DNA from 2 places in the Rahnella sp. BCC 1045 genome. Region 1 is predicted to be linked to the other one. Evidence: predicted binding sites of a transcription regulator. Region 1 holds the regulator's gene; the other holds the start of a gene.
The links. Region 1 encodes PurR, which represses purine synthesis genes. Its sites were predicted from a motif close to CANGCAAACGTTTGCNTG; they were not measured.

Region 1 (4,226 bases):
ATTCGAAGAAGAAAGTCAAAAGCACCGAACTGGTTAAGCGAAAGACGTCTTCTGAAAAAACAGTAAAAACGACGCGGGCCGAGAGTAAAAAAGAAAAAACACTCAAGACAACCCGGGCCGAGGCGAAAGCAGGGAAGGAAACGAAAAACCGCTCTCTCGCTAAAAACAGCAGTGAAAAGGCCAGTAAAAAAGAAGCGTATGGCCGCCACCGCAAAGGCAAAAAGTTACGTGAAGAAGACAGTAAACCGATAACGCTCAGCGCAACACACAAGAAACGTTATCAGCACGCACAACAAACCGCGATGACCAAGCTGATGCACCAGGTCGGCAAACCTTACCGCTGGGGCGGAACGTCACCGAATACAGGTTTCGATTGCAGCGGACTGGTTTACTACGCATACAAAGATTTGATCCGTATTAAAATGCCCCGCACAGCGAATGAAATGTACCACTTGCGCGATGCGGCCCCGGTCAAACGGGGTGAATTAGAATCCGGCGATCTGGTTTTCTTCCGGATTAATAACCGCGGCGCCGCAGACCATGTCGGTGTTTACGTAGGAAACGGGAAGTTTATCCAGTCACCGCGCACCGGCGAAGACATTAAGATCACCTCACTGGGTGACGATTACTGGCAAGATCATTATGTAGGCGCACGACGGGTAATGACCCCTAAGACGATCCGATAATAAACAATTCGTTAAGTCTGAAGTTTCGCTAATCAGCCATTGAATAGCATTTAACGAAGAGTTTCTGCAGGGAAGAGTATCGGCGGAATGGGTGACTGCGTAAAATTGAAAAGGGCGATTCCTGTTATAGGTAATCGCCCTTTTTATTGCGGCTTTCGCGCAAATCAGTTCATCACTGCGGTGAAACTGAAAGCAATAATCACGAGCAAAGCGCAGACCGTAGTGATCAAAGAAAATTTCAGGTTGCTGTCCATTAAACCCCCTTACGGATCAAATTGTGGCGTTCGTATAGCCACACTGAATGTGTGCCAACGCATTTTCTCATAATTCGCATTGAAAATCTTGTGCTGAATGACACCAGGTTCATGACAATTTTACTTCCACTTTCCTGCATTATAAGTGAAAATTGTCGGTTACCACGCCTGTGTGCCGGTCGATTTCACCCGAGAGCATTTCACGCCTCACTCTGAAGAATCCACCCAACGATTTCACTGCCCTTTTCGAAGTCAGCAGTTAAATCCACGCAAGCAAACGATTAACATAATGCTAACGTGCTGAAACACGTGAGCACAGGAGTCATTTTTTACATGGCAACGATTAAAGATGTCGCAAAGCGCGCTGGCGTTTCCACCACAACCGTGTCGCACGTCATCAATAAAACCCGTTTCGTCGCCGAAGAAACCCGAGCCGCGGTTCTCCTTGCAATCAAAGAGTTGCACTATTCTCCCAGCGCTGTGGCACGTAGCCTGAAGGTCAATAACACCAAAACAATCGGTCTGCTGGCAACGTCCAGTGAAGCGCCCTACTTCGCCGAAGTGATTGAGGCCGTGGAGAACAGCTGTTTCTCAAAAGGCTATACGCTGATTTTGTGTAACTCACACAATAATCTGGAGAAGCAACAGGCCTACCTGCAAATGCTGGCGCAAAAACGCGTCGACGGTTTACTTGTGATGTGCGCGGAGTATCCGGACGAATTGCTGAATATGCTTGAAGAATACCGCTCTATCCCGATGGTTGTGATGGACTGGGGCGAAGCGCGTAAGAATTTCACCGACAGCATTATCGATAACGCGTTTGAAGGCGGCTATATGGCCGGACGTTATCTGATTGAACGCGGTCATCGCGATATCGGCGTGATCCCTGGGCAACTGGCGCGAAACACCGGCGGCGGCCGTTTCCAGGGCTTTGTGAAAGCACTGACGGAAGCCAATATTCCTCTTCGTGAAGAATGGGTCGTTCAGGGCGACTTTGAGCCGGAATCGGGCTATCAGGCCATGCACAAAATTCTGATGCAGAAAAACCGCCCGACGGCTGTATTCTGTGGCGGTGACGTGATGGCGATGGGGGCAATCTGTGCCGCCGATGAACTGGGCCTGCGCGTACCGCAGGATATTTCCGTGATTGGCTATGATAACGTGCGTAACGCGCGCTATTTCTCACCGGCACTGACGACAGTTCATCAGCCAAAAGAACGTCTGGGCGAAATGGCCTTTACCATGCTGCTGGACAGAATTATCAGCAAACGCGAAGAGTCGCAGACCATTGAAGTGCATCCCAAACTGGTTGAGCGCCGTTCCGTGGCCGACGGCCCGTACCGCGATTACCGCCGTTAACTTTCAATAAACGCCTGTGCCACAGGCGTTTTTTTGTCAGTCGCGCAACCATTCCCGGTTCATCGTTTCCGTGTCTCCCATGTATTCCAGCAGCCACGCCAGCGAAGGCGACGGATTGCTCTGATCCCACGTCAGGCAGCACGGGCTGTCCGGAAAGGTATTTTCCAGCGACAGTACCTGTAATTTTTGCTGTTCAATCAAGGGTGTCACGCGGTGAACCGGCATCATGCCAACACATAAACCTTCGTTCAGACATTCCAATGCACACGTCCAGTCGGGAACCACCAGCCGCCGCTGGTTATCCAGCGTCCAGGTATCGCGTTTCGGCAATGTACGCGATGTATCTTCCAGGCAAAGCGCCGGATAAGGCCGTAACTGATCGTCACTCAGTATTCCCTGCGTCTGGGCCAGCGGATGTTGCGCGCTGACCACACAATGCCAGTCCATAAAACCCATATCGCGGAAATTGAACCGTCCACCGACGGGGATCGCCCGCGTCGCGCCGATGGCGACATCCGCCCGCCCGTCGACCAGCGCGTCCCAGACACCGTTAAAGACTTCCGAATGAATGATGAGTTCGGTATCAGGGAAATGGCGATAGAAATCCAGCACCAGCCGCCGTGTCCGCGCAGGTTTAACGATACGGTCAACGGCAACCCGTAATTCTCCGCGCCAGCCATTGGCGACCTGCTGACACTGGCGGCGGGTCGCTATCATTTTTTTTGTCAGAACCCGCGCTTCGTCGACAAAAACTTTACCGGCAGGAGTCAGAATAACGTCGCGATGTCTGCGTTCAAACAACGGAACGGCCAGCCATTGTTCAAGCTGGCGAACGGTGTAGCTGATGGCAGAAGGAACCCGGTGCAAGTCCTGCGCGGCAGCGCTAAAACTGCCTGTTCGGGCGACGGCATCGACCACTTCAAGAGCATATTCTGACCACATCGTTTAGCCTTCAATATTTTTGATAGCAGATTGCAAATATTAGCGTTTCACAAGCCTGTTATCAAAGCGTTAAACTCCGCATCCGATACGATTTCCGCGTCAAATCATCTGCAATAAATAAATTAAAGAGACAATAATGAAACCCTCACTTGGATTTATGCTCTATCTTGCCGGGCTGAGCATGCTTGGCTTTTTAGCGACCGATATGTACCTTCCGGCCTTCAGCGCGATGCAAAGCAGCCTGATGACCAGCCCGGGCATGATCAGCGCCAGCCTGAGTATTTTCCTTGGCGGCTTTGCCATCGGTCAGCTGTTGTGGGGGCCATTGTCCGACAAGATTGGCCGCAAGCCGGTATTGCTGATTGGCTTAGCGCTCTTTGTCGTCGGTTGTCTGGGCGTGCTATGGGTTGAGAATGTCCGCGCCCTGCTGGCGCTGCGTTTCCTGCAAGCTGTCGGCGTCTGTGCCGCCGCCGTCACCTGGCAGGCGCTGGTGGTAGATCGCTTTTCTGCCGATGTTGCTAAAAAAACCTTTGCCAGCATCATGCCACTGGTTGCGCTTTCCCCTGCTCTGGCACCTTTGCTGGGCGCCTGGGTTCTCAACCATTTTGACTGGGAAGCGATTTTCGTTCTGCTGACCGCCGTAGCCGTTATCTTGCTTATCACCACGTCCACACTGCGCGAAAATGCGCCAGAGGTTCATGCTCCTGCTGATAAAACCGGTTTCGCGAAACTTCTCGCTTCCCGGTTTTACAGCGGTAACGTGATGATTTATGCCGCCTGCTCTGCCGGCTTTTTCGCGTGGCTGACCGGTTCCCCGTTTATTCTCAGCGACATGGGGTATTCGCCGGGTGTGATTGGCCTGAGCTATGTTCCACAGACCATTGCTTTCCTTCTGGGCGGTTTTGGGTGTCGTGTGCTGATCAGCAAAACGGATGGGAATAAGATCCTGCCGTGGCTGCTGGCAGGTTATGGCGTCAGTGTGGCG
Region 2 (4,226 bases), on a different contig from region 1:
TGGGTATTTATGACTGGGCACTGATCGCCGATCACCATCTGCAACGTGTGACGCTGATTTGCCACCATGACGTTTCCGTCCGCCTGCACTGGCTGGCTCAACAGAAGGCCACCGCCGCGCAACCTTTCCGGCTGAAAGCGCCGTGGCAGTCCAACATGAGCCGCGGGGCATACGGTGAAAAATTCCGCCAGATTCAGGAATACATTCACAGTGGTGATTGCTATCAGATTAACCTCGCGCAGCGATTTTCGACACACTATTCCGGCGACGAGTGGCAGGCATTTTTGCAGCTGAATAGTGCAAATCGAGCCCCCTTCTCGGCGTTTCTGCGTTTACCTGAAAATACGGTGATCAGTCTGTCGCCTGAACGCTTCATCTGGCTGAAAGACCATCAGATCCAGACGCGCCCGATTAAAGGGACGTTGCCGCGCAGCGAGGATCCCGCAGAAGATGTGCGTCAGGCTGAGCGTCTGGCGGCATCGGAAAAAGATCGTGCGGAAAATCTGATGATCGTCGATTTATTGCGAAATGACATTGGCCGCGTTGCCACGCCGGGCAGCGTGCGCGTTCCCGAATTATTCAAAGTCGAGCCTTTCCCTGCGGTTCATCATCTTGTAAGTACCATCACCGCAGAACTGCCGGAAGCGTGCCACGCCAGTGCGTTGCTGCGCGCCTGTTTTCCTGGCGGCTCAATTACCGGTGCACCTAAAGTCCGCGCAATGGAAATCATCGAAGAGCTTGAGCCACAGCGACGCAACGGTTACTGCGGCAGCATTGCATACATCAGTTGCTGCGGCACGATGGACAGTAATATCACCATCCGCACGCTGCTGACGGCGAAAGGGAAAATTTACTGCTGGGCAGGCGGCGGGATTGTGGCCGACAGCCAGGAACAGGCAGAATATCAGGAAACGTTCGATAAAATTGCCCGCATACTGCCTCAGTTAGGAGACGTTCAGCCGTGACTTTGCTGGAACAACACGCACCCGTGCAGACTTTTTCCCCCGCGGTGGAAGATTTCATCCTGCGCTTTCAGTTGCAGCAACCGCGTATGCCTGCCCCCGCATTGCGCGGAACCCGTCACGCCGCCGTCTTAATTCCGATTATCTGCCGGAAAGAGCCGACAATCTTACTGACGCGCCGTTCCGATCAGCTGCGCAAACACCCCGGTCAGGTCGCCTTTCCCGGCGGTGCGGCCGATGCAACGGATACCTCAATTATTGCCACCGCATTGCGGGAAGCTCAGGAAGAAGTCGCCATTGAGCCGGAACAGGTACACGTTTTAGGCACGCTTTCACCGCAGGACAGCAGCAGCGGTTTTCAGGTGACGCCGGTTGTCGGGCTGTTGCCGGTCGATGTGACGTTCCATCCGGCTGAGGATGAAGTCGCCGAGCTGTTTGAAATGCCCTTGCAGGAAGCGTTTGATCTTGCCCGCTATCACACTCTGGATATTCATCGCAGAGGCATCCATCACCGGGTGTATTTATCCTGGTATCAGCAGCAATTTGTCTGGGGACTCACGGCGGCGATCATCCGCCAGCTCGCCCGGCAGGTTGAAGCTTGAGCCCGCTGATTACATTCCGATCACACTTTTGCATCAAATAAGTTTATTTCATGCGAAAAATGAAACTTTTGCCCCTCAGGCCTTTTAAACTATAGATTGAGCCACAAGTTGAGTTGTGGCTGTCAGGGATCCCGTTCCCTGCCGTAATTCATTACAGGAGTATTCGACGTGATTAGCGTTTTCGACATGTTCAAGGTCGGGATTGGCCCTTCCAGTTCCCATACTTTGGGCCCGATGAAAGCCGGGAAACAGTTCGCTGATGACCTGCTCGAAAAGGGCATGATGCCTGCCGTTACGCGTGTCGCCGTGGACGTTTTTGGTTCCCTGTCTCTCACAGGCAAGGGCCACCACACAGATATCGCCATTATTTTAGGTCTGGCGGGTAACCAGCCAGATACCGTCGACATCGACGGCATTCCCCATTTTATTCGCGACGTTGAGCAGCGTCAGCGCCTGCCGCTGGGTGAAACTCAGCATGAAGTCGATTTCCCCCGTGACACCGGCATGGTGTTTCGCGGTGAGAATTTACCGCGCCATGAAAATGCGATGCAAATTCATGCCTTTGCGGGCGACAAAATGATTTACAGCAAAACCTACTACTCCGTCGGTGGGGGTTTTATTGTCGATGACGAGCATTTCGGTCAGCCGGTACTTGATGAAGTGACGGTCCCTTACAGCTTCAATTCCGCGAGTGAAATGCTGGCCAAATGCAAGGAAACCGGCCTTTCGTTGTCAGGTTTGATGATGAAAAATGAGCTCGCCCAGCACAGCAAACAGGACATCGAACAGTATTTCGAGAAAATCTGGCACACCATGCAGGCCTGTATCGACCGTGGTCTGAATACGGAAGGCGTTCTGCCTGGCCCGCTTCGCGTTCCGCGTCGAGCGTCTGCCTTGCGCAGAATGCTGGTGTCCAACGATAAACTGTCTAATGACCCGATGAACGTGATCGACTGGGTGAACATGTTTGCCCTGGCCGTGAACGAAGAAAATGCGGCCGGCGGGCGTGTGGTGACGGCGCCGACGAACGGCGCCTGCGGGATTGTTCCGGCGGTGCTGGCGTATTATGACCAGTTTATTCAGTCAGTCAGCCCGGATATTTACCTGCGTTATTTCCTGACCTCCGGCGCGATTGGCATTCTTTACAAGATGAATGCGTCGATTTCGGGTGCGGAAGTCGGCTGTCAGGGCGAAGTCGGGGTGGCCTGTTCTATGGCCGCGGCGGGCCTGACAGAACTGCTGGGCGGCAGCCCGGAGCAGGTGTGCGTGGCAGCGGAAATTGGCATGGAACACAATCTGGGCTTAACCTGCGACCCGGTTGCCGGGCAGGTTCAGGTTCCGTGCATCGAACGTAACGCGATTGCTTCCGTAAAAGCCATCAACGCCGCACGCATGGCCTTGCGCCGGACCAGTGAGCCACGCGTTTCGCTGGATAAAGTGATCGAGACCATGTACGAAACGGGCAAAGATATGAACTCGAAGTACCGCGAAACGTCCCGCGGCGGTTTAGCCATTAAGGTTCAGTGCGACTAATCATTTGCAGGATTTTTCGTCTCCAGGCGGCTGGCGGGTTGCATCATTTTTGGCCCGCTTGCCGCAGGAAATACCACTCCGGTGGGAGCCGGTAGCAATAAAACCTTCGCTAACAACAACCTGTTGTATTATCAATACATAATGGTAGTGACACTTGCATTATACCCTGCAGGTACGGCATGCTGATTTCCGCCTGATTTTCCCGTTCAGAGAACCTCTTTATACACTGAAGATACATGCAAAAATGTACAGAAAAACATACGTGACAACGTCACCGATACGGATTTTCTTTGATTTTTGCCGGGAAAAATAGGGAGTTTTCCATAACTCAGGGAGAGCGTCCGGCGATTTACAGCTACTATCAATAATAACAACACGGCTGTTACGCATCGGTAAACCTTTAATAATAATAATTTTGAGCCTGCATTTAACACGGGATAAAAGGATTAGAACGATGCTGTTCTCCCAGACCGGTCTTGCGAAGTATCGTTACTATCGCATTGCGCTTGCCTGCGCAATGGGGATATGTACATTGCTTCTGACTCTTGGCATTCGCATTTACGAACAAGCTCAGGTCATCGCAGAAGATCAACAACGCGTGGCTATCCACACCGTTGAAAAATTGGAGAAATTACTTGAACCTGCGTCACCCGCAGGAAGAGCGATTCCTATCGACCAGACGCTAAGCTGCAACGCGCTGCAACCGGTCATGCAACAAACTGTCGCCCGTATGCAAACGCTGCGATCCATCAGCCTGGTCAGTAATGGCACCATCATCTGTTCGAGCCTGATCGGGGCTTTAGATCTTAATTTCAACAAAACACTGCCTAATCTGGCTCAGGGTAAAACTCAGCTAGATCTGCGTGCGTCAAAATGGAGCAAGGTGGATGCGCCCACGCTGGTTCTCTGGCAACCGACCACGCCGGATAATCTCAACGGCGAGCTGTTTGTTTATAACATCGGTGTCCTCTCGAACTTTCTGCTTGAGCCGCAACCCCCCTACGCCAGCCACATCGTATTAAATGTCGGAAGACAAAATCTCGAATACGGCAGTGACGAGATTGTGGAAAGCAGCCACCTCCCGCAGCCCGCTTTGCTGAGCGTCAGTTCTGATAAATACGATTTTTCC

Region 2: a site for PurR is predicted at 1,688-1,705, ahead of J1782_RS05145 (L-serine ammonia-lyase). Genes of this name have one in related genera too.

Annotation. Positions count from the first base shown of each region.
Region 1 is NZ_JAFMOZ010000135.1:89,864-94,089, reverse strand. Features, by position in the region: gene J1782_RS17835 (C40 family peptidase) at 1-686, shown strand, start outside; gene J1782_RS26565 (YnhF family membrane protein) at 851-940, opposite strand; gene purR (HTH-type transcriptional repressor PurR) at 1,274-2,299, shown strand; gene punR (DNA-binding transcriptional activator PunR) at 2,336-3,241, opposite strand; gene punC (purine nucleoside transporter PunC) at 3,378-4,226, shown strand, end outside.
Region 2 is NZ_JAFMOZ010000104.1:14,056-18,281, reverse strand. Features, by position in the region: gene pabB (aminodeoxychorismate synthase component 1) at 1-965, shown strand, start outside; gene J1782_RS05150 (CoA pyrophosphatase) at 962-1,564, shown strand; gene J1782_RS05145 (L-serine ammonia-lyase) at 1,733-3,097, shown strand; gene J1782_RS05140 (EAL domain-containing protein) at 3,552-4,226, shown strand, end outside.